3 regions of the Rhizobium sp. NPDC090275 genome follow, and region 3 is predicted to be linked to each of the others. Evidence: riboswitches for the same ligand, from Rfam matches in the RefSeq annotation. Region 3 holds a riboswitch; each other region holds the start of a gene.

Region 1 (10,168 bases), on a different contig from region 3:
GCGCAGGCCGGCATACTTGGTGCCAAGATCATCGCAGCGGACCGTGAGATCACCGTTCGCCAGTCGCTCAAGCGAGTTTCCGATGGTCGAAACCACATGCGCCTGCTGTTCGGCGTCGAGCAGCTGTGCATCGACGCTGCGCTGGCGCTCGGCATTGAGCTCACGCTGCTGCTCTTCCTGCCGGACGGTCATTTGCTGACGATCGCGCACCTTTTCCTGGAGCGACTTGGTGGCCTTCGCCATCATGCCGACCTCGTTGCGCAGGTCCGTATGCGGAATGGCTTTGCTCACGTCTTCATTGGCAACCGCGCCCAATGCATCATGGATCGCGGACAGCGGACGCGAGATGCCGCGAATGATGTAGAAGGCCATGGCGACGGCGATCGCCAGTGCGACGAGACAGAGACCGATGACTGCCATCGTGGCATCCCAGATCTGCGTCTCGACATCATCCATGTAGACGCCAGTGGCAACGACGACTTTCCAAGGCTCGAAGGCTTTCGAATAATTGCCCTTGAGGAAGAGCTGATCAGCCGGCTGGCCGGGCTTCTGCCAGTAGAAGATCGTGCGGCCGCCGCCCGCGATGCCGCGATCAACCTGCTCCTTCGAGATATATTTTCCGGTCTTGTCCTGTGTGCCGGATTGGTTCTGGCCAATACTCTTGGAACCGTCCTTGAATATCTGGACGACATTGTAGTCGAAACCGACGAAATAGCCCGAAGGCTCGTATTTCATTTTCTCGACAACCTTGAAGGCGGCCGTTTGCGCGGCTTCGTGCGTCAGCGCTCCGGCTTTTTCCTGCTGGTAAAACGTGTCGAGCACGCTGATGGCGCTTTCGACCTGTGAGCGCATCATTTCGAAACGCTCGGTGTAGATGGCCTCCCGCAACGTGCGGATTTGCATGTAGACAATGCCCGAGAATATCACGAGCAGCAGGCCGACAAGCAAGAAGAGTTGCCGCGAAATCCTTAGGTTTGCCAAGATCTAAGCTCCGAAAATTAATTTGGCTAGAACGCCAGAATGGTGAAAAATATTCGCTTGCTAATAATCAGCGTTACACCATGAATTTTCAGTAAAACTTTATTCAAACTGCACGCTAGGTTACTGGTTCGGAACCGCGCGGTAGTGTCATCAGCCGGTCGGCTATCGGTATTGATAGCACTTCCTCCAACCGAATATCGGCTGGAGGAAACGTATTGGATGGCAGAGGCTGGCATGCACGCCCGTCAGGCGGCATTGAGCGGCGTATTGCTGAAGTAGCGCGAAAAGTCAGGCGCGGCTGTCAGTGTCTTGCCGTCGGCATCCTTCAGGATTTTCGCCTGGAACAGATAGTCGCCGATCGCTGTCATCTTGGCCGGGTCGATGCGACCGGTAATGCCATCCTGCGTGCGGAAGTAGTGCCCCGCGATCAGCGCCTTCAGTGATGCCTCTACAAGCGCGCGATTGGTCAGTGCGTCGCTATTGGCCGCGATCATCAGATCGACCGCGTCGCCAGGGTGATCGACGGCGAAGTCGTAGCCCTTGCGGGTTGCCTGCAGGAAGGCGCGCGCGAGATCCGGCTTCTCATCCAGAAATGCCTGGCTGGAGGCGAGCAGCGTCGTGTGCTCGTCCGGAACGCCATAATCGGCGTAGCGGAAGGCGCGTTGCTTCACGCCCTCGAGTTCCGCCTGCACGCCTTCCCAGGTGTAGACTTCGAGCGTGAAATCGACGCTGCCGTTGGCCAGCGCCTGATAGGCGGAGGTGCCGAGCGTCACGGTCTCGAATTCGCCCTTGCCGCCATCATGGCGGATCAGCGAGCCGATCAGCGCGTTTTCCCAGGCACTGCCGAAGCCGCCATAGGTCTTGCCGTCGAGATCCCTCGGGCTGCGGATGTCATCGCGATCGGCATTGAAGACGAGACGGCCGGTCTCGGTCTGGACGATGGCGTAGGTCGCCACGAGATCGGCGCCGGCTGTCCGCTGGGTCATGAGGCCGATGGCGCCGTCAATGCCGAAATCAGCGACATGATTGGCGACGAGCGTGCCGGCCGAGGTGTCCGTATAGGGCAGGATCTCCACGTCGAGGCCCGCATCGCGGTAAAATCCCTTGTCGCGTGCCACGAAGAGGCCGATGTGGTTGGTATTGGGCGTCCAGTCCAGCGCGACCTTGACGGGGCGCTTCTCCTGGCTGCGGGCCGGCTTCGACAGAAGCGGCGACATCGGCAGCGTCAGGGTAAGTCCTGCGGCCGAAGCCAGGGCTGCGCGGCGGGTCAGCATCGGGGTTTTCATCGTGGTTCCTCCAGGTTGGTCGTTGTGGCGTCGTTCGGGGCATTGAAAAGCGTGTCGAGAATGTCGGCCTCGATCTCGGCTACGCGCGCACGCGCCGATCCGTCCAATATGCGCGGGCGTGGAAGATCGACGGTGATCTCGCGGATGACGCGGGCAGGGCGGGGCGAGAAGATATAGATGCGGTCGGATAGATAGACCGCCTCGCGCACGTCATGGGTGACGAGCATCGCGGTCCAGTCGTGCTGCGACCACATCTCCTCCAGCCAGCGCTGCATGCCCGCGCGCGTCAGGGCGTCGAGCGCGCCGAAGGGTTCGTCGAGCAAGAGCATCGGCTTGTACTGCACCACGGTGCGCAGCAGTGCCGCGCGTTGCCGCATGCCGCCAGACAATTCCGCCGGATAATGCTGTTCGAAGCCGTCGAGACCGAACTCGGAAAACAGCGGCAGCACCCGCCGGCGGGCCTCGGCGCGGCGCATGCCCTGAACCTCGAGGCCAAGCGTGGTGTTGTCGATTATGCGCCGCCACGGCATCAGCGCATCGCGCTGCGGCATGAAGGCGAAGGGGTGGATCGTTCCGTCAAGCGGTTGGCCGTCGAAGCGCATGTTGCCGCCCTCAGGCCTGCGCGCGCCGGTCAGCAGCTTGAAGAGCGTGGACTTGCCCGAGCCTGACGGCCCGAGGATGGAGACGAATTCGCCGGGCTTCACTGTCAGCGAGATGTCTGACAAAACAGGGGTTTCGCCATAGCGGCAGGTGATGTGGTTGAGTTCCAGGCGTGGCGCGGTCATCGGGCGCTCCCCTTTCCGCGTCTCGCCCATGGCATGGCCAGATGTTCGGCGATGACGGTGAGGCCGAACAGAGTGAGGGTCAGCACGGCGCTGACGAACACGGCGGCCAGCACCAGATCAGGCCGAAAATTGTTCTTGGCGTTCAGCATGTAGATGCCGAGCCCTTTGGCAGCACCCGCATATTCCGCGAAGATCGCGCCGACGACGGCATAGGTGATGGATATACGCAGCCCGGCGAAGAAGAAGGGCAGGGCGGATGGCAGGCGGGCGAGCAGAAACTGCTTCCAGCGTGGCGCTCCCATCGAAGCCACGAGTTGCTGCAGTTCGTCTTCGGTCGATTGATAGCCCTGGCAAAGCGCCACCAGCATCGGGAAGAAGGTGACGAGTGCGACCAGCAGGATCTTGGGCATCAGGCCGAAGCCGAACCACAGAACGATCAGCGGCGCGATGGCGACCAGCGGCAGCGTCTGGCTGATGATGAAGAGCGGAAACAGCGCCCGACGGAGCGGCTGGCAGAAATCGATCAGGACCGACAGGGTGAATGCGGCCGCAAGCGAGCAGCCGAAACCGGCAAGCGTCGCCCGCAATGTCGGAAGCGTGTTGTCGAACAGCGCCTGCCGGGCCTGAAAGGTCTGCGCGAGAACGCGGGACGGCGAGGGCAAGGTCGTGGGCGAGATGCCGGACAGGCGGACATAGGCCTCCCAAGTCGCCACCAGAAGGCAGACGGCCGCGATTGCCGGCAGAGCCCGGCTTAGACCGGTGCGGATGTGATGGTGCAGGCCGGAAACGACCTGCCGGGAAGGCGGGCGTGATGTCGACATGATAGAACCGTTTTGAACGCGAGCGTGGATCGGCGCTTAGCGCTTGGACGGGCTGTTTGCCGAGACGGTAAGGTCGATCGTCACATGGCCTGCCGGCGGGCCGAAGCGCACCAGCGCCTCGTGCACGGTCGAGAACACCGCACCGGTGTCGCCGCGCAGCTTCGTGCAGAAATTCTTCGATTTCTCAAAGACGCCCGAATTCTTCAGGAAGTCGATGCAGCCGTAGATCTCGTCCATGTGGCCGTCGATCCCGAGCGTATAAAGCGAGAACTGCGCGGCCGTTTCCTGGCCGATGACAGGCGCGTCCTTGACCGCCTGGTGCGCGCGGGCCTTGCGCTCGTCGAGCGGCGCCATGGGGCCGGTCAGTTCGGGCGTCTGGCAGATCGGGTCGTCAGGCTCGCCGGGGCAGCCGCGCGAGATGGTCGCGTGCAGCACGCAATGCTTGCCGCTGCTGGCGGCCGCCGCGAACAGGTCGCGCATGGCGGCGAAGACCACGTCGGGCGTGCCGATGATCAGCGTCGAAATATCGTCCGTCTCGATCCGCAACCTGTCACGATGGGGATCGAGCGCGGAAAGCGCCTGGGTGATGACACCGACGAAATTGTCGGTCATGGGATACAGTGAAATCTGCGCGCCGGAAAACATCGCTCTACCTCGCTCCGCTGGCATTATCCAGATCAGCTTGAGGGTCCACGATCATGCGACCGTATCTCAGCCCCGGCATTACGGAGCACCCCTGTGATGTCGGGGTGATACGCCAAAGCCTGGACGAGCGCAAGGGCCATGTCGTGGACTGAGGAGCCGAGACTTCGCAGTAATTTCTATTCGGCCCTCTCAATTTTGCGATGTGAAGAAAGCATTTTGTTAGCAGAGGCTTAGGAACGCTCGGTAAGTATGCTCCCGCGCCGCATGAAGCAAAACCGCCGCGAAATATGGCGAAAAAGGGACAGAATTTCTAAGCCTGTCCGCAACCGGGGGCGGTGGTTCCTCGCGATCTGGAGGCGGTCCGATTAGTTTCACCGCACAGTGAAACACCGGAGCGATAGATGAACCGCCTTCTGATTCTCGGCACAGCACTTGCCGCCCTCTTCTCCGTTCAGGCCCATGCCGCAGAGCCGACAAAGCTTCTCAATGCGTCCTATGACGTTTCGCGCGAGCTTTTCGCCTCGGAGAACGAAGCCTTCATCAAGCAGCATCCGGGCGTCACGATCGACCAGTCGCACGCCGGCACCTCCAAGCAGGCACGCTCGATCATCGAAGGTCTCGAGGCAGACGTCGTGACGTTCAACCAGTCGACGGATATCGATTTCCTCGCGAAGAACGGCTTCGTCTCCAAGGATTGGGCCAAGGCCTTCCCGAACAACGCGTCGCCGTTCTACTCCTTCCCATCCTTCCTGGTGCGCGCCGGCAACCCGAAGAACATCAAGGACTGGGGTGATCTCGCGCGTGACGACGTGCATGCGGTCTTCCCCAACCCGAAAACATCGGGCAATGCGCGCTACACCTATCTCGCCGCCTATGCTTGGGCCAAGGAAGCCTACAAGGGCGACGAGGGTAAGATCGAAGCCTACATCACCAAGATCTTCGACAACGTGCCGGTCTTCGACACCGGCGGCCGCGCCTCCACGACGACCTTCGTCGAGCGCGAGACCGGCGATGTGCTGATCACCTTCGAAGCCGAGACGCGCGGCATCGAGAAGCAGTACGGTTCCGACAAGGTTCAAGGCGTGATCCCGTCGGTCAGCCTGCTTGCCGAATTCCCCGTCGCTGTGGTCGACAAGGTCGCCGCCAAGCATGGCTCAGAAGCGCTCGCCAAGTCCTATCTCGACTTCCTCTACACCGAGGAAGGTCAGCGGATTGCCGCGCAGTTCGGCCATCGCGTTCGCGATGAGAACGTGATCGGCGAGTTCAAGGACCATTTTCCGGCGATCCGCCTCGTCAATGTCGACGATACGTTCGGCGGCTGGGAAAAGATCCAGAAGGAGCATTTCGCCTCCGACGGCATTCTCGACAAGCTTTATGGCAGCCGGTAAGCCCTAACCGGATATTATATCGCTTGGCTCGGCTGGCGTTTGCCCCCCGGGCTGCTTTCGTCATCGTGCTTGTAGAGCAGGACTTATGAAACAGGGAATGACCGCTTGAGACGCAATGTCCTGCCCGGATTACGCCTGTCGCTGGGTGTGACCCTTCTCTATGTCGGCCTTATCGTCGTCCTTCCTCTGGCTGCCCTGGTGTTCAAGGCCGCAAGCCTTGGGCCAGAGGACTACTGGCGTATCGTGTCATCCGCGCGCGCGCTCGCCAGCTATCGGGTCACGGTGCTCTCGGCGCTCGGCGCCACGATCTTCAACCTGTTTTTCGGCTTCGCGCTCGCCTGGGTGCTGACGCGCTATCGTTTTCCCGGCTGGCGGCTCGTGGATGCGATGGTCGATCTGCCATTCGCGTTGCCGACAGCGGTGGCCGGTATCGCGCTGACGACGCTGTTTGCGGCGAATGGCTGGTTCGGCTCGGTGCTTGAAGGTATTGGCATCAAGGTCGCCTATACGCCGATCGGCATCATGGTCGCCATGTGCTTCACCAGCCTTCCTTTCATCGTCCGCACCGTTCAGCCGGTTCTCGAGGATCTCGATCCCGCTTACGAAGAGGCCGCGCAGTCGCTGGGTGGTTCGGACTGGACGATTTTCCGAAAGGTCATGCTGCCGTTGCTGACGCCAGCGCTGCTTGCCGGCGTGTCGCTGTCCTTCGCCCGCTCGCTTGGCGAGTTCGGCGCCATCATCTTCATCGCCGGCAATCAGCCGATGTCGACGGAGATCACCGCACTTCTCGTCTTCATCCGGCTTGAGGAGTACGACTACCAGGCGGCCGCCGCGATCGCCTCTGTCCTGCTGCTCACAGCCTTCCTCATGCTGGCGCTGACCAACTGGATGCAGGCGCGGGCGCTGCGATACACGGTGAGGAACTGATCATGAGCAGCATTCCCACCCGCCGAAAACCGCCGCGCGTCGGCGACCAGCCGATCGTCCGGTGCACCTTGATCAGCCTTGTGCTGATCATCGGCGCTTTCCTCATCCTGGCGCCGCTCGTCATCATCGGGGTTGAAGCCTTCGCCAAGGGTTGGCAGGTCTACAGCGCCACAATCAGTCATCCTGATACGCTGCATGCGATCATGCTGACGGTGCTGACCGCGCTGGTCGCGGTACCCATCAACACCGCCTTCGGCGTCGCGGCCGCATGGTCGATCACCAAGTTCGACTTCTGGGGCAAGCGCTTCCTGCTCGTGCTGATCGAGGTGCCGTTCTCCGTATCGCCCATCGTCGCCGGCGTTGCCTATCTCTTCGTCTATGGGCTGCAAGGCATCTTCGGGCCGACGCTCGAGGCCTACGACATCAAGATCCTGTTCGCCATTCCAGGCATCGTGCTTGCCTCAATGTTCGTGACCGCACCCTTCGTCGCGCGCGAACTCATCCCGCTGATGCAGGCGCAAGGGCGCGATCTCGAAGAAGCGGCGACGTCGCTCGGCGCTTCCGGCTGGCGCACGTTCTTCTCGGTCACACTGCCGAACATCAAGTGGGCGATGCTCTATGGTGTCGTGCTTTGCAATGCGCGCGTGATGGGCGAATTCGGCGCCGTGTCTGTGGTCTCGGGCAATATTCGCGGCCAGACGAATACGCTGCCGCTACACATCGAGCTGCTTTATCACGATTATCAGGCAACCGGCGCCTTCGCAGCCGCCTCGATCCTGGCGGTCATCGCCATCTTCACCATTATCGCCAAGGTGGCGCTCGAGCGCCAGGGGGCCGGCCGTCGCTCCAGCAGTGCCAAGCCCGCCGCGCGTCCCGTCCTCGTTGCCCAGCCAGCAGAGAAAAACTCATGAAGATCCGCCTCGACCACGTCGTCAAAACCTTCGACACGTTTCGCGCCGTGCGCGATGTCTCGCTGGATATCCGCAGCGGCGAACTGCTCGCGCTGCTGGGGCCTTCGGGTTCCGGCAAGACCACGATCCTGCGCATGGTTGCCGGCCTCGAATATTCGGATGGCGGCCAGATCTTCTTCGGCGACCAGGATGCGACCGACATTCCGGTTCGCGACCGTGGCGTCGGCTTTGTCTTTCAGCACTATGCGCTCTTCCCGCACATGACGGTCGGCGAAAACATCGCCTTCGGCATGAAGGTCTCGAAGGTCAAGCGCGACAAGGCCGCGATCGAAGCGCGCGTCACCGAGCTGCTGCGTCTCGTGCGGCTGGAGGGGCTGGGCGACCGGTTTCCGGCACAGATCTCAGGCGGCCAGCGCCAGCGCGTGGCGCTTGCCCGTGCGCTCTCGGTCGATCCGAAGGTGCTGCTTCTCGACGAGCCGTTCGGCGCGCTCGATGCCAATGTGCGTCACGACCTGCGCCGCTGGCTGCGCGAGATCCACCACGAGCTCGGCATCACCACCATCTTCGTGACCCACGACCAGGAAGAGGCTCTGGATCTCGCTGACCGCGTCGTCATCCTGAAGGACGGCAAAATCGTTCAGGAGGGCACGCCCGAGCAGGTCTGCCGCGATCCGCAATCGGCCTTCGTGATGAAATTCCTGGGTGACGCCAACGTGTTGCCGGCCGAAATCCGCTCTGGCGTTGCCTATGCCGGCGGTGCTTCGGTCGCGGCACCCGGTATTGCCGATGGTACCGGCGAGATCTATGCGCGCCCGGCCGACCTCGATTGGTCCGGAGACGGCCCCGGCATCGGCGCCAGCGTCGATCGGGTTCTCGACAGGCCGGATGGCCGGCGTATTCTGGCGAGCACCGAAAGCGGTGTGCAGCTGGAATTCGACGTCGAGCCCGAGCGTGCTGTTCGGGCCGGAGATCGCGGCTTCGTCACGGTACGCCGCGCCAAGGTATTTGGCGCAGCGCAGGCTGCAGTCTAAGCGATCATATCGCGCCGTCGACGATGACGAGCGGCGTTCCCTGCGAGCAGTGCTCGATGCGCGCGTCGATCTTGTAGATATCGCGCAGCATGGTCTTGGTGATCACGTCGCCGGTCTTGCCGCTCGCCGCCATCTTGCCGTTGCTGATGACGACGGTGTTCTCGCAATAGCGCAGAGCATGATTGAGATCGTGAAGCGCGATGAGGACGATCATGCCGTCGCGCTTGGCGGTGGTGGAGATGAAGTCCAGAACCTCCACCTGCCGGTGCAGATCGAGCGCCGAGGTCGGCTCGTCCATGAGCAGGACTTCCGGATTGCGAATGAGCGCCTGCGCAAGTGAGACCAGCTGGCGCTGGCCGCCGGAAAGTTCGCCAAGCCCGCGAAACGCGAGATCGTCGATGCGTAGCGCCTTCAAGAGCCGGTCGATCGCGGCCAGTTCCTCATCGGCAACCCTCCAACCGCTGCCCTGCTTGGCCGACAGCAAGACGGACTCGTAGACCGTCAGCACGGCGTTGGCGCCGGTGTCCTGCGGCATGTAACAGATCGTTCGCGGACCGGCCTCGGTATCGGAGAGCTCGACCAGTCCCGGCCCCTTGATCAGCGAGGCGATGCGCTTGAAGAGCGTCGACTTGCCGGCGGCATTCGGCCCGATGATCGCGGTGACGCTGCCGCCGCGAAGATCGTCGATCCCGACATCCTGGAGCACCTTGACCCGACCATAGGTCGCGCCAACGTTTTTGAGCGCGAGCGCTACCATGCGCGTCTCCTGTTGCTGAAAATGAGGACGAAGAAGAACGGTACGCCCACCAGCGCCGTGATCACGCCGATCGGCAGGATGGCGCCGGGAATGAGCATCTTGCTCACCACCGATGTTACGGACAGAAGAAGCGCGCCGCAAATGACGGCTCCCGGCAAGAAGAAGCGCTGATCCTCGCCGACGACCATGCGCGCGATATGCGGACCGACCAGTCCGACAAAGCCGATCGTGCCGACGAACGATACGGGTATGGCGGCGAGCAGGCTGACGATCATCATCGTCTGCAGCCGCAGGCGCCGCACATTGACGCCCATGCTGGCCGCCTTGTCGTCGCCGAGCCGCAGTGCGGTCAGCGCCCAGGCATCCTTCATGAACAGGGGAACGGTCACGACGAGAACGGCGGCCGTGAACCAGACTTTCGGCCATGTCGCCTTGGTGAGGCTGCCCATGGTCCAGAACACCACGGCGGCAAGCGCCTGCTCGGACGCCAGATATTCCAGCAGCGACAAAGCCGCATTGAAGGTGAAGACCAGCGCGATGCCGAGCAGCACGATGGTCTCGACGCTCACGCCGCGCATCGTCGAGGCGAAATGGATGAAGAGCGCCGCGGCCATCGCCATCAGGAAGGCGTTGAGC
Region 2 (10,168 bases), on a different contig from region 3:
GCCGCGGAAACTCGGTGCAGCATCCTTTTATGAAAGCATTGTTGTCGCTGTCAAAGTATGTTGTGCAGGCCCCAGTTGCGCTCGTATGACGGGTTTGAGCGTTAAAAAGAGCTCAAGTCGGGATGCAACTCCCTCGACTCTCAGCTGTCCGTCCATTTGTGTCGGCAGTATATTTCGTACAAGTGGTTCGCTTAGGTCATCGGCCCATTTATTATCTCCTTCGAGCTCTTTCCAGCCAATCGTGCTTCCATCTTGGTGAGCTTTGCACTCAATCTCCACGTCGCGCGCCGTTGACACCCGTGCAAGGAGTTCGGCTATCCACATCGACAAGGGTGTGACGCTGGAGAGAGCGATCTCGATATCGATACCTGTGAATTTCACCAATGGCGCCGGATTGGTGTTTGCGACAACTGCCTCGACAATTTGACGGGCCGTGACGGGTCCGCCTGATTCCTGGAGCAAAAGGTCGTGTCCTTCGGAAAGCGCCGTTATCCGGCGCCTTAAAGCGTCGACAGCGCTCGGTGTATCGACTGAGGTACGGAAGGTACTAGATATCAGCGATCTGACGATTGAAAGATTGTTGCGAACGCGATGATGCAACTCAGCAAACAAAAGCCTGCGTTGCTCCGCAGCATTCACTTCGGGCGTTATATCTTTTACTAACCCGATATAGTGCGTGATATTCATATCCCCCGGGCCGCGGGGGTAGCCGGACGCTTCAATCCAGCGCACCTCGCCATCGATGCGGTGAATCTTACATTTGAACGCCCAGTTTGATCGTTGCGTTACCGCGTTCTCAAACGCCCTCTCTACCTTAGTCTTGTCTGATGGATCAACATGCGAGAGAAAGACATTCAGATCCCAGCGTGGTGCCTGGCCCTCATATCCGAAGATCGCGTCATGACTGCGCGTTCGCTCGGCCTCGTGAGTCTTAAGGTTTAGTGACCAAGCACCGATGCCACTCGATTGTAGAGCCATAGCGAGATAGCTCTGCGTAAGTGAGCGCGGTTCCAATGCCTCCACAACTGTGTCTTGGTTCTCAATCGCCATTAAGAAGTCGGCGCCAGTCTCGCGTCCAAGGGAGACATACGCCATGTTTTCGATGCGACCGGATGTGTTGAAAGATTTTGAGCGCAGCCTTTCAATCACCCGGCCAGAGAATTCAACGTTGCCCGCCACGCTTTCGACTGCGCAACTACCCACGACCTCTGCAAATTCCTGGAGCGAGATCGGGATTTCCTCTAATAGGGCCCTAAAGTCGTCATTGGCGAACCCGATCGCTTTGGTGGTTACATTTACGATTGCAACTGACATTACTCACCAGATCGTGGTTACCTACAACGCGGGTAACTCCATGACGAGATTGACGGTTCCGCGATCATATGGGCGGGTCGCTGATTTTCGAGCCAAATGCCACCTTCCTCAAGCCGCGTCATTACGGACGCATGGGCGACGGGCGGCCGGGCATAGTTCCAAATGCGATAAGTTGACACTCGATCATCACGCTCTACGGCCTAAGTAAACATCGATGTCGGCAGGCGATCATGTGCGGTCTATCCGAAACAGTCATGCCTGAGTAAAATCATGACCGTGTAGGTTAGGCGGGCACAACGTGGAATGGCGCCGCGGACGGCCGGTCAACACAAGGCTTTAGTTCGGGGATACTGAGCGACATTCGGATGGTGAAAAGGCAGCGCCTCCAAAACGCTGACTTAAGGCTCTCGCAAAATCGCTTCCATCTAGTTTGGGTCGATGGCCGCAGCAGACTTGTTACAGGCGATCGTCAAATTGGTGCCCGGTATCGGAAAGGCGATGCTTTCCCGTATAAAGGGCGCGGCGGTCGGCGAGTTCTAAATCGATTTCACGTAGACGCGTCAGGTGGCAGCAAAGCAAGCTGTTTAGCTTTTCCAGCTCAGCTCTGTTCGCGTCTTTCAGCTTCATACTGTAGTCAGTGATAATAGTGGACAGGTCAGCCCTATCTTGTTCAAGTTTTGCGATCGTCTTTGGCATAAAAAACTCCACGCAGCCGATTTTACGCCTCAAAACGGCACAATAGCCTCGAGAGTTCCATAGATTGCTATTGCAGATATTGCCCGTTACTTTCCATGTCTTGACATTAATATTTGATTTGCGAATCTGTAATACGGTGGGGAGTTGGGATCTCGATGTCTGCAAACGAAAAACACCTTAATGTCGGCTTATCCTGGAGTTCCGCAAACGCACCAAGTTAATCCCTGCACCGAGTGCTCAAAATCTAAAGCGCTGCCTGTTGCCGAAAAAATGGTGAACGGGGCCTCGACCACCACCCACCTTCAGGTCGCGGCCCGCTATCAAGGCGGCATGGAGATAATCACCTGCCGCCGCAACGGCTGCAGCCAGTCCATCGCCCTTGGCCAGACGGGCGGCAATCGCCGCCGACAGGGTGCAGCCGGTCCCGTGATCGTTTGTCGTCGCCAGCCGGGGCCGGACGAACTGGTGCAGTTCCCCTTCGGCGGTCAGCAGAATATCGATACACTCGCGGCCCGTGCCATGTCCGCCTTTAACGAGTACTGAGCAAGCGCCGCCTGCCTGCAGCATGCGCGCCTGGTGCATGGCGGCATCCGTCGTCGCGGCGATCATCTCGCCGGTCAGGATCGCCGCCTCGTGGAGATTGGGTGTGATGAGATCTACCCGCGGCATCAGCCGGGCTTTAAGCACGGCCACCGCATCGTCGCGCAGAAGCCGATCACCTGACGTCGCAGCCATGACAGGGTCAAGCACGACAGGCCCCCGATAGCCCTGCAAGCCATCGGCAACGGTTTCGATCGTCTCGCGCCGCGACAGCATGCCGATCTTGATGGCGTCGACGGCAAGATCGCCAAGCACGGCCCGCATCTGCGCCGACACCATCGCGGCGGACACTTCTTCGATGGCGGCGACGCCAATCGTGTTCTGCGCCGTGATGGCCGTAAGCACGCTTGCACCATAAACGCCGAGGGCCGAGAAGGTTTTCAGATCCGCCTGAATGCCGGCGCCGCCTCCGCTATCCGAGCCGGCGATCGTGAGTCCAATCACCGTCATGCCCCGACGTCCTCACGAGGTCGCCAGGGCGCGGTGGCCGAAAGCCATTGCAGGGTACGAGCCTCCGGGTTGTCATGGCGCGTAATATCCGTGACGACGGCTGCGCTGGCCGCGCCTTCTGTAAGCACGAGCGGTGCGCGCTCGGCGGTGATCCCGCCGATGGCGACGAGCGGCAAGGTGCCGATCCTGCTTTTCCAATCACCGATACGCCCCATGCCCTGAGGCTGCCACGGCATCTTCTTCAGAATTGTCGGCCAGACAGGTCCGAGCGCCACGTAATCCGGTTCTGCGGCAAGTGCTATTTCGAGCTCTGCCGGATCGTGGGTCGAGACTCCAAGCCGAAGGCCGGCCCGACGGATGGCACCGAGATCCGCGACCGCCAGATCTTCCTGACCGAGATGGATGAAATCGCAATCCTCTTCGATCGCTGCCTGCCAATAGTCGTTGACGATCAACTGGCAGTCATGATCAGCGCAGACGGCCTTTGCAGCACGAATCTCCGCGCGAATTTCGGAAGCCGCCCGATCCTTGATGCGCAATTGGACGAGTTTGACGCCGAGCGGCACCAAGCGTTCAACCCAGGCAGCGCTGTCGACGATCAAATAGAACGGGTCAAGCGTCACAGGAACACCGCCTTTCCGATGACGGGCGTCGAGGGAACGGCCATCTCGCGAGGCTCCAGCATGCCCGCCTCGAAAGCCTGCCTGCCGGCATCGATCGCCTTGGAGAAGGCCTCTGCCATGCTGGCCGGGTCTCCTGCTCCGGCGACGGCTGTGTTGAGCAGTACGGCGTCGAACCCGAGCTCCATGACCGTTGCCGCATGCGAGGGACGACCGATACCGGCATCGACGATCAGTGGCACCTCGGGGAAATTCGCCCGCATCGATCGGAGTGCAAAGAGATTGAGCGGCCCTGCCGCTGTTCCGATCGGCGCACACCACGGCATCAGCACCTTGCACCCGGCGTCAAGCAAGCGCTCGGCGACGACCAGATCGTCAGTCGTGTAGGGAAAAACCTCGAAGCCCTCGCCGATGAGGATGCGGGCCGCGTCGACCAGCGCAAAAACATCCGGCTGCAAGGTATCATGATTGCCGATGACCTCGAGCTTGATCCAGTTGGTCCGAAAAACCTCTCGCGCCATCTTCGCGGTCAGTACCGCTTCGGAGACGCCGTGGCAGCCGGCGGTATTTGGAAGAATGCGGGTGCCAAGGGCCCGGATCATGTCGAAGAAGGCGCCACCATTGCGGCCGCCTGCCGTTTCACGGCGCAAAGATACGGTCAGGATTTCCGTTCCTGAGCGTTTCACCGTCTCGGCAAGCACGGCCGGCGAGGGATAACGCGCGGTACCAAGAAGAAGACGGGACGCAATTTTATGTCCGTAGAGCTCAAGCATGATCAGCCTCCCTGCATCGGCGTCAGGATCTCGACGCGGTCATTATCGTTCAACGCGTGGTCATCGCGGTCTTCACGGTGCACGAGTTCGCCGTTGACGGCAGTTGCCAGCCAATCGCCTTCATAATCGAGCGCGCACAAGAGCTGCGAAAGTGTGGTGGCGGCAACCGTTTGAGCTTCGCCGTTGATGATCAGGCGCATTGGGATTTCCTCTACTCGGATTGTTGGCAAAAAAGCATGTCGGCAGCTTGGGCGGCCATCGCGGGCGCGAGCAGAAAGCCATGACGGTAGAGCCCGTTAAAGGTGACGATATTGTCCTGCCGCGTCACACGCGGAAAATTGTCTGGGAAGGCGGGGCGGATGCCGACGCCTGTCTCAACGACGGTGGCATCGGCAAATGCCGGATGGACCGCATAGGCGGCGTTGAGCAGCTCCATCAACGAGCGCGCAGTGATCGAGCCGTTGAAATCGCTCTCGATCATGGTCGCGCCGACCATGAACAGGCCGTCTCCGCGTGGGACGATATAGAGCGGGATGCGCGGGTGCAGGAGCCGGATGGGGCGGGCGAGGGTTACTTCTTCCGTGTGGAGATAGAGCATTTCGCCGCGCACGCCACGAAGTTCGCTGGTATCCCCGATGCGGGCGGCCCCCGTGCAATCGACGATCTCGCTAAATTCGCGCGCATCCACATCTGTCTTGGTGAACGCGACACCCTGCGCTGAAAGCTTCTTCTTCAATCCGAGCAGCGCGCGGCGCGGATTGAGGTGAGCTTCCTGGCGAAAGAACAGTGCCTGCTTGAAACGGCCGGAAAGAGAGGGTTCGAGGGAAGCGATCTCGTTTTCCCCCATCCAATCATGCCCGGTCGTGCGGCTGGCGAACCGCTTGAGTTCGCCAAAATCGCGCGGCGGCGCGATGACGAGCGTTCCGTTGCGCACGACTTCATCGGGCAGCATCTTATCCCATCGATCTGCGGCGTCGAAGCCGCGCGTCAACACGGCTTCTTCGGCGCTTTCCCGCTCACAGAAGGGCGCGAGCATGCCGCCGGCAAGCCACGAGGCGGCATGGCTGAAGTCGATATGCGGATCGGAAATGGTCACATCCGCTCCACGCGCGCTAAGTTCATGGGCAACCACGAGGCCGGCAACGCCGGCCCCTTTGACAAGGACGTGCATTTTATTCGGCCGGACGTGCGGAATTGTCTATTGGCATATAAAGATCGCCGCCTTCCCGGTATTTTGCCGCCATGGCTTCCAGCCCTTCTTTCTGCGCTTCGGCGCGAATGTCATGCGAGATCCGCATCGAGCAGAATTTCGGACCGCACATCGAGCAGAAATGCGCGACCTTGTGCGCTTCCTTCGGCAGGGTTTCGTCGTGGAAGCTGCGGGCGGTGTCCGGATCGAGCGACAGATTAAACTGATCCTCCCAACGGAATTCGAAACGAGCTCGCGACAAGGCGTCGTCACGTACCTGGGCCGCCGGATGGCCCTTGGCCAGATCGGCGGCATGTGCGGCGATCTTGTATGTGATCACACCGGTCTTGACGTCGTTTCTATCCGGCAGGCCCAAATGTTCCTTCGGCGTGACGTAGCAGAGCATCGCTGTTCCGAACCAGCCGATCATCGCAGCGCCGATTCCCGAGGTGATATGATCGTAGCCGGGTGCGATATCCGTCGTCAGCGGCCCGAGCGTATAGAAGGGCGCTTCGCCGCAAACGGCGAGCTGCTTGTCCATGTTCTCCTTGATCTTGTGCATCGGCACGTGGCCGGGGCCTTCGATCATGACCTGACAATCCTTAGCCCAGGCAATCTTCGTCAACTCGCCGAGCGTCTCCAGCTCGGCAAACTGTGCGGCGTCGTTGGCGTCGGCGATCGAGCCGGGGCGCAACCCGTCGCCGAGCGAGAAGGAGACGTCATAGGCCCGGCAGACATCGCAGATTTCCTCGAAGTGCTCGTAGAGGAAGCTCTCGCGATGGTGATGAAGACACCACTTGGCCATGATCGATCCGCCGCGTGAGACGATGCCGGTAACGCGGTTGACGGTCAGCGGAATGTAATGCAGCCTCACGCCGGCATGGATGGTGAAATAATCGACACCCTGTTCGGCCTGCTCGATCAGGGTATCCCGGTACACTTCCCAGGTCAGGTCCTCGGCGATGCCGCCAACTTTTTCCAAAGCCTGATAGAGCGGCACAGTGCCGATCGGCAGCGGCGAGTTGCGGATGATCCATTCGCGGATGTTGTGAATGTTGCGGCCCGTCGACAGGTCCATGACGGTGTCTGCACCCCAGCGCGCGGCCCAGACCATCTTCTCGACTTCTTCGGCCATGGATGAGGTGACTGCGGAATTACCGATGTTGGCGTTGATCTTCACGAGGAAGTTCCGGCCGATGATCATCGGTTCGCTTTCCGGATGGTTGATGTTGGCCGGAATGATGGCGCGGCCGGCGGCCACCTCCTGGCGGACGAATTCAGGCGTTACGTGATCTGGAATATGGGCGCCAAAGCTCTCGCCGTCGCGGATCAAAGCTTCCGCCTTCGCCTTGCGACCGAGATTTTCGCGGATGGCGATGAACTCCATTTCCGGCGTGATGATGCCGGCGCGCGCATAGGCGAGCTGGGTGACGGCCTTGCCGTCCTTGGCGCGCAGCGGCGGGCGCTTGGCCGGAAATTCGGGCGTCAGCCGATCACCGCTGACGAAGCCGTTGTCCTCGGGGCGCACGTTGCGGCCCTCATAGGCCTCGACATCGCCGCGGGAGAGAACCCAGTCGCGGCGCAACTGCGACAGGCCCTGTTCGATGCGGATATCGGCTCCTTCGATCGTGTAGGGACCGGAGGAATCATAGACGACGACCGGCGGTTCGCCTGATGTCGGATGGACGCTGATTTCGCGCATCGGCACCCGGATGTTGGCGTGGATCTCTCCGGGGATATTGATCTTCCGCGAGGCCGGCAGCGGGCCGGTGGTCACTGTGGGGGTCAGGCTTTTTGCGGCAATATTCATGGTTTGAGGCTCCAAGTTGCGGTTGGAGACCCAGTCATCAGCCGGAATGATGGAAAGACGCCGGCACGGATTCCGAGCGGGAAACCCTTGCTTTTCGAGCGCTTGCACCGTCCCTACGCCAGTATGAACTGGATCAGGTTCAACGGGTCACTGCGCCCACAATCGGCAAAACCGAGTTGTTCAGCAGAATCTCAGCCCCTTGCCGGGACACCCCTGGTGAATGTCGAAAGGCTATGCGACGTTACGCACCTTGGTCAAGTCAAAACGCAAAGTAGACAGTGCTTGATGACGGTTCGATCTTTGATCAAACGACGATCTTCCGAGTGGAAGGGGCTCCGCCTGGCAATTCAACGTCGATACCTCCACCTCGGCGCTTCGCGCGATAGGACGCGAGATCTGCCAGTCGAACCATGTCGTCGAGATTGGCTTCATCAGCAGAACTGATCGTGTAACCGAGACTGACGCCTATCGAGACCTCCTCGCCAAAAATCGAATATGGCAGTACAAGCTCCGCCGCTGTCTTCTCAGCGAACTCCGCGACCTCACGGGGTGTCGTTATTCCGACCTGAAGGATAACGAACTCATCGCCACCAAAGCGCGCGGCGACGTTGGGCAAAGTGACTAACGACCGCAGGCGCCCAGCTACCGTGCGTAGTAGCTCGTCGCCTCCCGAGTGGCCAAGTCTGTCATTGATGGCCTTAAAGCCATCAAGATCGAAGCAATGGACACCGACCAGTGTGCCAAGGCTCTTTTGGTAGGACCGAAAGGTCTCCTGCATCGAAAATCGATTCGGTAAAGCCGTAAGGCCGTCTTGTCGGGCATGAGACGCCATCTCCAGGGCAAGAACGATCTGGCGCCTAGCAGTGGTGTAAACATGCCAAACACTTTGCATTCCCGCCGCAAAGAAAACGGAAAACATCCCTGCGAGGATAAGGTGGGGGGTATCGCCAACCAACGCTGCCGAAATTATGGTCGGAACCGCTGCAATGGTGATTGCCGATGCGGCGATCTTCGGCCGTACTGAGACGCGGCTCGCCACACCTGCGGAATATCCAAGCAGGAGGGCCGCGGCAAGCATGTGGAGATGAAGATCGATGCTGCGAAACATCATGACAGAGAGGGCCGCCACGGATGCCGCAACGACGGCAGTCACAGACGCATGCGAAATTTCCCAGCGGTCCGTTTCAACTCGCGTCTTGACGAAGCCCCCATTGCTTCTGACCTGGCGGTGCATGATAACCACCTTTGCGAAGGACGCAGCCGTACCAAGGACGGTCGCGACCAGCAGATGCGGATCCGCAACGGTCGCATATGAGAATAGACCAAAGATTAGAATGGTGAGTCCCATCACCGTGGTGGGCGACGTGGTCTGAGCAAGTTCAGAGACAAGCGCATTCCGGATTTCGGGAGTTTCCTCAACACGAAACATTTTCACCTCAGAGAACGCAGTCGCTTCTGAAGCGACCATGCTAGACTTTAACCCGCCTAAGCTGCGGAATTGTTAAATGGTCTTCCATGAGAGATTGATTTGCGGGTCACGGGAGCTTTCCTCCCATGACCCGAACTTCGTTGCTTTCACTTGTTCTCCGAAAATTTCGGACGAGCACGCAGCGGTTCGCGATAGTTCGACCTTGCATGACCAATGAGCCTGTTGATAAAGTCGAGCTTGTCAACGACGGGCGGCGGCAAGACAAACGGATAGATGTCACCCTGCCCCATCGAGCGCTGGAATGTGTTGAGCGCAAGACTGATGGGCACCCAGGCATTGACGAGCTGCTGTGCACTCTTGGCCCGGTAAGGGTCGAAATTGACCTCCGCATCAAGCTCATGGTGCCTCATTGGTTCGATTGAAAGACCGAAGGCGCGCGACGATTCCAAAGTATCAACGATGTGGAAGAGATGCGCCCAGCATTCGGCAAAGTCTTCGGAAGGGTGGCAGCTTGCGTATGTCGAGATGAAGTTCTCCTGCCAATTTGGCGGTGGTCCTTCCGAATAGTTACGCTGAAGTGCCGCATCGTAGTCCTCACGTTCGTCGCCGAAAAGCGATCGCGCTTCGTCGATCAAGTCGCTGTCTGCGACGAGTTGCTGAAAATAGAAGTGTCCAATCTCATGCCGAAAATGGCCAAGCAACGTTCGGTATGGCTCGCCCATCGACACCCGGACGGTCTCGCGCACGACGTCGTCTGATTCAGCCGCGCGCAAGCTGATAAGGCCATCTTCGTGACCGGTCATAGCCGGAATGAGGTTACCGAGCTCATCGATTGCATCCTCCAGAAAATCGAAGACCAATCCGGCCTGCGGGTCAGCATCTCTTCCTGGACAAGGCAAACCAAACCGCAGGATAGAGTAGAACAACTGTCTTTGTGCGGCGCCGATCTTTCGAAACCGCTCCAAGCCCTGCGGCGTATCGGTATTCGGGATCAGGCGGTTGTATCGGGCCGGAATGGCCAATGGATTGGGGTCGTCGGATCGCACCAACCAATTGCTTCCGTCAATCTGCGCGTTCCCGCAGAAACGCCACGTTTCACCAGGGCGCGATATGATGCTCCAAAGATCATCACCTGCTGGCATCAAAGTGTGCATCGTCATTGTTTCGGCGAGAAAGCCGACAGGAGCGTTGTCAGCACCGACGCTGAAGTGATTGTCGAAATAGAGTGGCAGTCCGCTGACGTCGCATTGATAGAGGCGCATGAATAATTTCTCTGGTTGGGGGCGT
Region 3 (10,168 bases):
GAACAGGTCACCAACATGATCGACGGCGAACGCCGCCGGGTCTGGCTTGCGTCCGCGCTCACGCATCTCAACGAACGCGAGATGAAGATCATCAGCGCCCGCCGCCTTGCCGAAGACGGAGCGACGCTGGAAGAGCTTGGCGCCGACCTCGGCATCTCCAAGGAGCGCGTCCGCCAGATCGAAAGCCGCGCGATGGAAAAGCTCCGGACAGCGCTCGTCAGCGCCGATCCGTATATGGCAGCGCACTGACCCCGATTACTCCGAGATTACTCCCCAGTGATGCAACTGGCCCGGCGCAAGCCGGGCCTCTTTTTATTCCGAGATGATTTTGACGCGGTCGCCGGGCGCAACGGAGGCACCGGTCGGCAGGGCGTTGATCAGCTTGAACAGATCGAGCTTGCGATCCGTCCCCATCATCCGCGCCGCGAGCGTGGTGATGTTATCTCCAGGCTGCACCGTCAGCACGCGAACCCGAAGCGGCTTCAGAGATGCCGCTTCTGCCGGCGTCATGCGCCGGAAGCTGGAGCGCAGCACGTCGGCCGTCGATTGCAGCGCGGTGCTTCCCTTCGGCACGGCCGTGAGGAAGCGGAAGATCTGCGAATTGTTTCGCACGACAGTCACGTCGAAATCCCAGCGATCGGCACTGGCGCGCGCGGTGGCGGCTTCCATGCCGTTGACGGTGATCTGCTGGATGGTCGACGGATCGAGCCCGGTGACCCAGCCGCTGGAGATATAGTTGGTCAGCGACTGGTTCTGGTTGTCGGCCACGCCGTCGAAGCGGATAGCGATGTCGCCGGGGCCGGTCGCCATGACCGCCTCGACCTTGTTGTCGATCTTGAAGTCCGGCGGCACATCGAAGCGGATGCCGAGACCACCATGCAGGAAGGTCTGGCCGCGAACATAGCCCTCTTCCGGGCTGTCGCCGTAGAGCAGGCCATCGATGCCGTCGAGATAATATCCGCGCCCGGTATCGCCGACCTTGCCCTCCTGGCCGAAGGCGCGGGCATGATCACGCGCAAGCTCGATGCGCTGCGCCGAATTCGGGTGGCTCGACAGGAAGTCCAGGCTCTGGTCGGCATCGGGATCGACCGACATGAAGCGGCTGTAGCCGGCCATGGAATCCAGGAAACGGCTGGCCGCATAGGGATCGTAGCCGGCTTCGCCGAGCATGCGCACGCCGATGACGTCTGCCTGCAATTCCTGCTGGCGCGAGAAGGCGGCAAGGCGCAGCTTGCCGCGCGCCAGCGCCTGCTTGCCGGCGATATCGCTGGACAGCACCTCGGCGACGACGCGGCTGGCGATCACTTCCGCCTCTTCGCGCTTCTGCCGCTCGATGCCGTGGTTGGCGGTGACGTGGCCCATTTCGTGCGACAGCACGGCCGCCACTTCCGACGCATCATTGGCAAGCGCCAGAAGGCCGCGCGTGACGTAGAGATAACCGCCGGGCAGCGCGAATGCGTTGATCGCGGGCGAATTCAGAATGGTGATGCGGTAGGACTGGCTCGGATTTTCCGACACCGCCGTCAGCGCGCCGGCAATGCGCGCCACCAGCCGCTCGGTCTTGGCGTCCTTGTATTCGCCACCATAGCTCGCGACGATGCGCGGATGCTCGCGCGCGCCCATGGCCGCACGCGGATCGTTCTTCTGCACTTCGTCGACGATCTGCGGATTGGACGAGGGCCCGACACTGGGCTGATAGGATTGCTCAAGCGCCGACTGACAGCCGTAAAGCGCCACGGTGGAGGCGGACAGGATCGACGCCCGTCGTGCCCAGCGGCACGCTGCGAAGAACACATCACTGGAAGGCGCGGGCAGTTTCCACGTCGTCATGCGGTCCAGTCTGGCTCTCCGAGTCATCGCGCTTCTCGGCCGGCTCGCCGTCATGGCGCCCCGGTCGTCTTCATCAAGGTTCAACAGGCGTACGCCCCCGTTTCCGCAGTGCACAATCGAGGGCCCAAGTCTTTGCTTTAGCTGATTTCCGCATCGGTTGCATAGCGAGACTCTGCCTAAATATGGCGGCTTTATACTTTAGCAAGCCTAACGTGGTTAAGGAGTTCTCTGGGTCGCCGCAAATTATGGCGAAAGTGCCGTTGTCTTGTTAAGATTCGTCGATCCGCAGAAATTGCCCCAGCGCGGAATTGTTTTCGCCGGTCGAAAACCGCGCGATCGGCGCCGCCACCGCGACCCTGCCCTGGTCGATGAAAATCGCATAGTCGGCAATCCGCCTGATCTCGTCGGCGTCGTGCGAGACAATCACGACAGTGTTGCCGCTGTCGCGATGCATCGCCAGAAGCAACCCCGCCATGTCGCGGCGCAGGCTCGGATCGAGCGCGGCGAAGGGTTCGTCGAGCAGCAGGATGGGGCGCTGACGCACCAGCGCCCGGGCAAACGCCACCCGCTGCCGCTCGCCACCCGAAAGCGTCGCCGGCATCCGCTTTTCGAAGCCTGACAGCCCGACCTTCTCAAGCGCCGACGTGATCGCGCGCCGATCGGCATCGCCAAGTTTCAGCGCCGGATGAATGCCGAGTCCGATATTGGTGAAGACATCGAGATGCGCAAAGAGGTTGTTGTCCTGAAACACCAGCGACACGGGCCGCTCGGCCGGATGTTGATGGCCGATATCCTTCCCGTCAAACAGGATCTGCCCCGCATCCGCCGTGTCGAAACCGACCAGCAGATTGAGGAAGGTCGACTTGCCCGCGCCCGATGCGCCTGTGACACCGATGACGGCGCTCTCGGGCAGCGCGCAATCGAACACGAATGAGTTCTGGCCCAGCCGCAGCGTCACGCCGCGCATCTCGATGGCATCACTCATGCGACAGCGCCTCCCGCTTCGGCTCATCCGCCACCCCCGAGCCCATCGTGCCCGAAATCGTCAACAGCAGGCAGATCACGCCGAGGATCAGCGCCAGCCCATCCGCATCATTGGTGCGATAGCTGCCGAGGCTGGAATAGACCAGCCACGGCAGCGTCACGAAGCTATCCGAACCAAACAAGGCCACGGCGCCGAGATCGCCCAGCGACAGGGCCATGGCAAAGGACAACGCCGTCAGCACCGGCTTTCGCAGATCCGGCCACGAAATCAGCCGCAGCTTGGCGAGGCCGGAGATGCCGAGGCTGGCGCTCAGCCGCTGTGTGCGGCGCTGGTGGATTGCGTAGGCCGGCTCCAGCACCCTGACGACGAAAGGCATCGCCATCAGCGCATTGATGGCGACCACAAGCACCGGCGCCACGACATTGACGTCGCCGACATCACGCGCCGCCAGGAACCAACCCGTGGCGAGAACGATGGGCGGGAAGAGAAGCACGAGCGACGAGGCGGCACCCATTGCGCCAAAGAAGGACCGCGCGCCGTGCCGCGCTTTGCGCTCAAGCGAGAGCGTATGGCGGGCGCGCACGAGCGGCATCGACAGGGCGAACGACAGCAAGGCCGACGAAAGCGCCATCGCGCCGCTGGTGGCAAAGGCCCGCCAGAAGATCGCTTCGCCGACCAGCTTCACCAGATCGGCGCGCAGACCGGCAATCACGATGAAGAGCAGCGGCAGGCCGAGAAACAGTACCGCCAGCGTGAGAAGCGCGCGATCGGCGATCCACGCACCGAACAGCGTGCCATCGGGCCGTCGGATCGTGCGACCCGACGTAAGCCCCGCATCGCCTGACGTCGGCAGCAGCGAGAGAATACCGAGAACCACGGCCGTCAACGCGATCTGCAGCAGGGACAAGCCCACCGCGCGGCCGGGATCGAAATCGAAGCGCAGCGACTGGTAGATCGCCACCTCGATCGTGGTCGCCGCCGGTCCGCCGCCGAGCATCAGCACCAGCGTGAAGCTGGTGGCGCAGAGCATGAAGATCAGCCCCGCCACACCTGGTATGACCGAACGCAGCACCGGCCACTCGATGAAGCGGAAGACGGACACCGGCCGCATGCCGAGACCGCTCGCCACCAGCCAGTATTCGCCCGGCACTCGCTCCAACGCCGCCAGCATAAGCCGGCAGGCAAGCGGCAGATTGAAGAACACATGCGCGAGCAGAATGCCCGACAGCCCATAAATGCTGACGGGCTGGTCGATCCTCGCCCATGACAGCATCGTGTTGACGACACCCTGCCGGCCCCAGATGCCGATCAGACCGAGCGCACCGATCAGCACCGGCAGCCCCATCGGCACCGCCATGAGCCGGATGATCCAGATGCGGCCGATAAATCGTGGCTGCCGCGCCAGCGCCCGTGCGACCGGAATGGCCAGCACGACCGACAGCAACGTAGAAAGCGCCGCCTGCAGAAGCGTGAAGCGCAGAACGCGCAGGATGTATGGATCGGAAACGATCGATCCGACAGGCATGCCGTCGGTGGAGATCAGCAGGGATAGCGTCGCGACCGTCACGAAGACGATGATGGCGGCGAGGCTGAGCGCCCCGCCGGCCAGCGCATATCGTCTTTCGGACGGCGCAAGAAGCATCAGTTCATGCTCATCAATTCATGCTCATCAATTCATGCTCATGGCGGCCAGCCACTCGTCGATCCAGGCCTTGCGGTTCTTGGCGACCTCATCCGAGCTCATCAGGAAGGTCTTCGACGGGTTGACGAGCTTGCCGAAAGCATCCGGCAGCGGCTCCGAGGTCTTGGACACCGGCATCATCCAGTTGTTGGTCGGGATCGCGTCCTGGAAGCCAGGGGTGACCATGAACTTCAGGAAGTCCTGCGCCAGCGCCTTGTCCGGCGCGTTCTTCAACAGGCCGGCAACCTCGATCTGGATGTAGTGCCCCTCGGAGAATGCCGCCGCCTGGTAGCGATCCGTGTTTTCCGAAACCATGTGATAGGCGGGCGACGTCGTATAGGAGAGCACCATCGGCGCCTCGCCCTTGGTAAACAGGCCGTAAGCCTCCGACCAGCCGGGCGTCACCGTCAGCACGCGCTTCTTGAGCTTGGCCCAGGCTTCCGGCGCCTTGTCGCCATAGACCGACTTCACCCACAAGAGCAGGCCGAGGCCCGGCGTCGAGGTGCGGGGATCCTCGATGACGATCTTCTGCGCGGGATCGCCATCGACCAGCTCCTTCAGGCTCGCCGGCGGCGTCTTGATCGTCTGCGTGTCGTAGATCACGGCGAAATGGCCGTAGTCATAAGGCACGAAGACATCATCCTTGAAGCCGCCGGGGACCTGCAGCGCGCCGGTGTCGATGCCGCTGGCATCGAATAGGCCAGTGGCCTTGGCTTCGGTGATCAGGCTTGTGTCGAGGCCGAGGACGACATCGGCCTTGGTGCCGGCACCTTCGAGCTTCAGACGCGACAGCAGCGCCACGCCATCGGCGACGCTGACGAAATTGACCGTGCAGCCGCATGTCTTCTCGAACGCCGCTTTCACCTTCGGGCCGGGACCCCATTCGGAGGTGAAGCTCTCATAGGTATAGATGGTGAGCGCCTTGTCGGCCGCGAGCGTAGCCGTTGCCGAAAAGCTCGCCAACAGCATGGCAGCGCCGAGCGCATAGGTCTTGAAATGGGTCATGACACCTCTCCTCTAGGTTCATTGAAGGGGAAAAGGGCGGTGCCTGGTGTCACGCGTCTAATCCCTCCGCCGGTGTTAGCCGGATCAGGTTCCGCGGGTTGGCTTTTGCAAGCCTCTCAGCCAAGTATCTGGGAAGATACAAGGCACCCCGTTAGAGCGTCGCAAGGTGTATATCCGTAGCCGGCGTCTGGCAAGAGCGGACGTCGGCCAGGGTTCGTCAGCCGGGTTCGTGGGCTATTCGGCGGCCTCGGCGGCGGCTTTCGCGGGCGTCCCACCTGTGCGCGGCAATTGCACCGGCTTCAGCATCAGCGCCGCCACAAGCCCGATGAAGGCAATGAGGCACGAGGTCATGAACAGGGGCACGAAGGCGCTGGCATAGGCATCCGCCACCGCCTGGCGCGCCGCCTCCGGCAATGCCGCCATCATCTTAGGCGTCAGCTGCTCGATATTCTCGACGCCGGGGATCGATAGACCCGTGCGGCCGAGCTGCGAGCCGATGATGGCGCCGTAGATGGAGATCGCGATCGAGGCGCCGCCCATGCGCGACAGCGTTACCGATCCGGTCGCCGCCCCGACATCGCGGGCGGGCGCCGCATTCTGCACGCCGATGATCGGCACCTGTTGCGCAAGACCGATACCGATGCCGTGCATCGCCATGATCGCGCCGATGATCAGCACCGGCGTTCCGGCATGCACCTGCGACAGCAGGACGAAGGCGACGGCGCTGACGGAGAGGCTGGCGATCGCAAACGGCTTGTAGCGCCCTGTCGCCGAGATCATCCGCCCGGCCGATAGCGAGCCGCATACGATGCCGCCGGTGAGCAGAATGAAGAGCGCGCCGGCCGCCGATGGCGAAAGACCCGTCGTCGTCTGCAGGAACAGCGCGAAGTAGTTGACCATGCCGATACCGATCGCACCGCTCATCACCGACATGACCAGCAGCAGGCCGAATGTCGGGTTGCGGAACAGCGACAGCGGAACGATCGGCTCGGCGGCGCGCCGCTCCACCAGCACCCAGGCGATGGCGCAGACGATGCCGAGCGCGATGATGCCAAGATTGCCCGGCGCCACCAGCGAGCCGAAGAGCTGGCTGCCATCGGCGGCGAGCACGATGCAGCTGGTGGTCATCGCCAGCAGCAACGCGCCGGCGTAATCGATCTTCGGGCGGCGGTTCGGCTTGCGGTAGGGCAGCATGAAGGCCAGCCCGGCAATCACGATCGCGCCGATCGGCACGTTGACGAGGAAGATCGAGCGCCAGCCGAACATATCGCTCATCGCGCCACCGAGGACAGGGCCGATTGCCCCCGAAGCCATGAGGACGAGGCTGGAATAGCTCTGGTATTTCGCTCGCTCGCGCGGCTCGAACAGGTCCGCATTGACGGCGAAGATCGACACCATGATGCCGCCGCCGCCGAGGCCCTGCAGCACGCGCGCCGCGATCAGCGTATCCATCGACACGGCCAGACCGCACAGCGTCGAGCCCACGGTGAAGATGATGATTGCCGCCATCATCACGTACTTGCGCCCGAAGAGGTCGCCGAGCTTGCCGTAGAGCGGCATGACGGCGCTGACGGCCAGCAGATAGGCCGAGCCGATCCAGCCGAACCGCTCGATCTGCCCGAATTCACCGACGATGGTGGGCAGAGCGGTGGCAACGATCTGGTTGTCGAGCGTGGCCATGAAAAGGGCGGCCATCAGGAAGAGAAAGAGAATGAGCCGGCGACGAGGGTCGGTCACCAGCGGCTGCGCGGCGATCTGTGAATTCATGGGGGCGATCTTTCAGGTTTCGGCGCAATTTATGTGCTGTCAGCATATAAATGTCAACGTCATATAAATGACATCAGCATATTTTCCTCCCCGATCGCTTCTGTTATCCTCCGTCCCATGACAGATAGTTTGCAAATCGCCCCAGACACCACGCCGACCGAGGATGATATCGCCCATATCGGCCAAAGCATGAGCCGTATGCGCATGATCACGGGGCGACGACTGATTGCCCGCCTCGCCATCGAAAAGGTGGCTCCGGATCTGGAGCTTTCGCATCTGGATGTTCTCGAAGCCGTCAAGCTCGCCCGCAGGAATGGCGAGGTGACCGTGGGGACGATTGCCGAGGCCATGCGCATCGATCCGTCCCGCGCAAGCCGCATTGTCGCCGACATGGTCGGCCGCGGTGTTCTCGAACGCGCGGCATCTCAGCAGGACGCCCGGCGGATCCTGGTGGTGATCACGCCATCCGGCTGGAGCCTGCTCACGGAACTGAAATCTCAAAAGCTCGCGATCATCAAGGATGTCGTCTCCGACTGGTCGTCTGCGGACGCCAAAAACTTCGCCGAGCTATTTGATCGGTACATGACCGGCTTCGAGCGCGTTTTCGCCATGCGTGACAAACATTTGCCCGCGGCACCAAAAGCTGGAAAATAGAACGAGAGATTGATCTGAATCAAACGGTTACCCGACAGCGTTTCATAGAACTCCCCCTGACCATAAACCTAGGAGAGATTCGAATGAAACGCCGCCTGGCAAAACTAAAGGGCATGTTCGCTGCCGTCGTTCTGGTTGCCGCTGCCCATCCGGCCATGTCCGCCGACCTGACCCAGCCGACCGCGGCTCAGGAAGCAACGCAGAGCCAGAGCCCCTGGATGATCCGCCTGCGCGCGCTTGGCGTCATCACCCAGGATTCCGGCTACGTTGGCGGCGTCGCGGGATCGGATCTCTCCTACTCGGACACCGTCGTTCCTGAATTCGACGTCACCTACTTCTTCACCGACAACATCGCCGCCGAGCTCATCCTCGGCACGACATTCGCCAACGTCACCGGCAAGGGTTCGATCGAAAGCCTCGGCGATGTCGGCAAGACCTGGCTGCTGCCGCCGACCGTCACGCTGCAGTATCACTTCAACGATTTCGGCAACTTCAAGCCCTATGTCGGCGCCGGCTTGAACTACACGATCTTCTACAACGAGAAGGGCAAGAGCGCCCAGAGCCTCGACATCGACAACACCTTCGGCGTCGCGCTCCAGGCCGGCTTCGACTACATGTTCGACGAGCACTGGGGCCTCAACGTCGACGTCAAGAAGATCTTTCTGCGTCCCGATTTCAACGTGAACGTCGGCGGCGCCGACATGACCGGCAAGGCCAAGCTCGATCCTTGGCTGATCGGCGCCGGTGTGACCTACCGTTTCTAAACCCAACCTTTATCGCAGAAACGCCAGAGGGCGCGGACAAACCCTGTCCGCGCCCTTTCCCTTTTCCTCCGCTTTGCGCTATGGGCAATGCCCATGAGCCAATCCACCTTCACCATCCTGCTCGGCGGCGAGCTGCACATCACGGAGCGCCTTCGCGTCGCCGTCTCCGGCAGCCGTTTCATCGCGGCCGATGGTGGCATGCGGCACGCGCTGGCGCTCGGTGTCAGGCCGGAGCTCTGGGTCGGCGATTTCGATTCCACGCCGGATGATCTGACGGCCGCATTCTCGGACATCCCGAGAAAGCCCTACCCCGCCGCCAAGGCCGCCACCGACGGCGAGATCGCCGTGTCGGAAGCGATTGCGCGTGGCGCGACACGGCTGATCCTCGTGGGCGCCCTCTCTGGCGACCGTTCCGACCACGCGTTGCAGCACCTGCTCTACGCCGTCAGTCTGGCAGAAACCGGCCTCGATGTACTCCTGACCTCGGGCACGGAAGAAGCCGTGCCGCTGATCGCGGGCAGCATCACGCTCGACCTGCCGAAGAACAGCCTGTTTTCCGTGCCCGCCTTCAGCGAACTCAACGGCCTCTTCATCGAGAACGCCCGCTACCCGCTCAGCGATTTCCATTTGCCCTTCGGCTCGTCGCGCACCATTTCCAATGTCGCGGAAGGCCCCGTGCGCTTCTCGCTTGAAAGCGGCCGCGCCATCGTGCTCGCCCGCCCTTACGATCTTTCCGGAGTCTGATTTTTGGCGCCCCCTATCCTTAAACTCGACGATATCTTCCTGAGCTTCGGCGGCGCGCCGCTTCTGGCGGGCGCTGCCCTGCAGGTGGAGCCCGGCGACAAGATCTGCCTTGTCGGCCGCAACGGTTCCGGCAAGTCGACGCTCCTGAAGATCGCCGCCGGCATGGTCGAGGCGCAGTCCGGCGAAGTGTTCCGCCATCCGTCGTCGACCGTGCGCTATCTCGAACAGGCGCCCGATTTCGCCGGCTACAGCACCGTGCAGGCCTATGCGGAAGCGGGGCTTGGACCGGGCGACGATCCATACCGCGTCACCTATCTTCTCTCGCATCTCGGCCTCACCGGCGAGGAAGACCCGAAGAACCTCTCCGGCGGCGAAGCGCGCCGCGCGGCCCTTGCCCGCGTTCTGGCGCCCGAGCCCGATATTCTGCTCCTGGACGAGCCGACCAACCATCTCGATCTCCCCACCATCGAATGGCTGGAAGGCGAGCTGCAGAAGACCCGCAGCGCGCTGGTGCTGATCTCGCACGACCGTCGCTTCCTCGAAAAGGTCTCCACCGCCACCGTCTGGCTCGACCGCGGCACCTCGCGCCGCCTCGATCGTGGCTTCGGCCATTTCGAGGCCTGGCGCGACCAGGTTCTGGAAGCCGAGGAGATGGAGCAGCACAAGCTCGGCAAGGCGATCGAGCGCGAAGAGCACTGGCTGCGCTACGGCGTCACCGCCCGCCGCAAGCGCAACATG

The links. A riboswitch is a leader RNA that binds a small molecule or an ion and turns the genes downstream of it on or off. The one in region 3 is predicted to bind thiamine pyrophosphate.
Region 1: it holds a riboswitch for thiamine pyrophosphate, as region 3 does, so the genes downstream of both, ACIQUB_RS13740 (YkoF family thiamine/hydroxymethylpyrimidine-binding protein) here and thiB (thiamine ABC transporter substrate binding subunit) in region 3, are expected to answer to the same signal.
Region 2: it holds a riboswitch for thiamine pyrophosphate, as region 3 does, so the genes downstream of both, thiC (phosphomethylpyrimidine synthase ThiC) here and thiB (thiamine ABC transporter substrate binding subunit) in region 3, are expected to answer to the same signal.

Annotation. Positions count from the first base shown of each region.
Region 1 is NZ_JBIVYL010000004.1:568,961-579,128, forward strand. It holds gene ACIQUB_RS13720 (methyl-accepting chemotaxis protein) at 1-981, opposite strand, end outside; gene ACIQUB_RS13725 (ABC transporter substrate-binding protein) at 1,227-2,267, opposite strand; gene ACIQUB_RS13730 (ABC transporter ATP-binding protein) at 2,264-3,052, opposite strand; gene ACIQUB_RS13735 (ABC transporter permease) at 3,049-3,873, opposite strand; gene ACIQUB_RS13740 (YkoF family thiamine/hydroxymethylpyrimidine-binding protein) at 3,910-4,518, opposite strand; TPP riboswitch at 4,511-4,621, opposite strand; gene cysP (thiosulfate ABC transporter substrate-binding protein CysP) at 4,920-5,906, shown strand; gene cysT (sulfate ABC transporter permease subunit CysT) at 6,012-6,833, shown strand; gene cysW (sulfate ABC transporter permease subunit CysW) at 6,836-7,744, shown strand; gene ACIQUB_RS13760 (sulfate/molybdate ABC transporter ATP-binding protein) at 7,741-8,775, shown strand; gene ACIQUB_RS13765 (ABC transporter ATP-binding protein) at 8,780-9,532, opposite strand; gene ACIQUB_RS13770 (FecCD family ABC transporter permease) at 9,526-10,168, opposite strand, start outside.
Region 2 is NZ_JBIVYL010000009.1:84,208-94,375, forward strand. It holds gene ACIQUB_RS22070 (HWE histidine kinase domain-containing protein) at 28-1,314, opposite strand; gene ACIQUB_RS22075 (hypothetical protein) at 1,771-2,010, opposite strand; gene thiD (bifunctional hydroxymethylpyrimidine kinase/phosphomethylpyrimidine kinase) at 2,248-3,060, opposite strand; gene ACIQUB_RS22085 (thiamine phosphate synthase) at 3,057-3,683, opposite strand; gene ACIQUB_RS22090 (thiazole synthase) at 3,680-4,453, opposite strand; gene thiS (sulfur carrier protein ThiS) at 4,456-4,653, opposite strand; gene thiO (glycine oxidase ThiO) at 4,665-5,624, opposite strand; gene thiC (phosphomethylpyrimidine synthase ThiC) at 5,626-7,452, opposite strand; TPP riboswitch at 7,545-7,677, opposite strand; gene ACIQUB_RS22110 (diguanylate cyclase domain-containing protein) at 7,757-8,920, opposite strand; gene ACIQUB_RS22115 (putative zinc-binding metallopeptidase) at 9,028-10,143, opposite strand; gene treZ (malto-oligosyltrehalose trehalohydrolase) at 10,142-10,168, shown strand, end outside.
Region 3 is NZ_JBIVYL010000010.1:50,528-60,695, forward strand. It holds gene ACIQUB_RS23345 (RNA polymerase factor sigma-32) at 1-249, shown strand, start outside; gene ACIQUB_RS23350 (M48 family metalloprotease) at 313-1,857, opposite strand; gene ACIQUB_RS23355 (ATP-binding cassette domain-containing protein) at 2,099-2,815, opposite strand; gene thiP (thiamine/thiamine pyrophosphate ABC transporter permease ThiP) at 2,808-4,457, opposite strand; gene thiB (thiamine ABC transporter substrate binding subunit) at 4,485-5,465, opposite strand; TPP riboswitch at 5,546-5,662, opposite strand; gene ACIQUB_RS23370 (MDR family MFS transporter) at 5,736-7,268, opposite strand; gene ACIQUB_RS23375 (MarR family winged helix-turn-helix transcriptional regulator) at 7,386-7,922, shown strand; gene ACIQUB_RS23380 (OmpW family protein) at 8,006-8,686, shown strand; gene ACIQUB_RS23385 (thiamine diphosphokinase) at 8,774-9,430, shown strand; gene ACIQUB_RS23390 (ABC-F family ATP-binding cassette domain-containing protein) at 9,434-10,168, shown strand, end outside.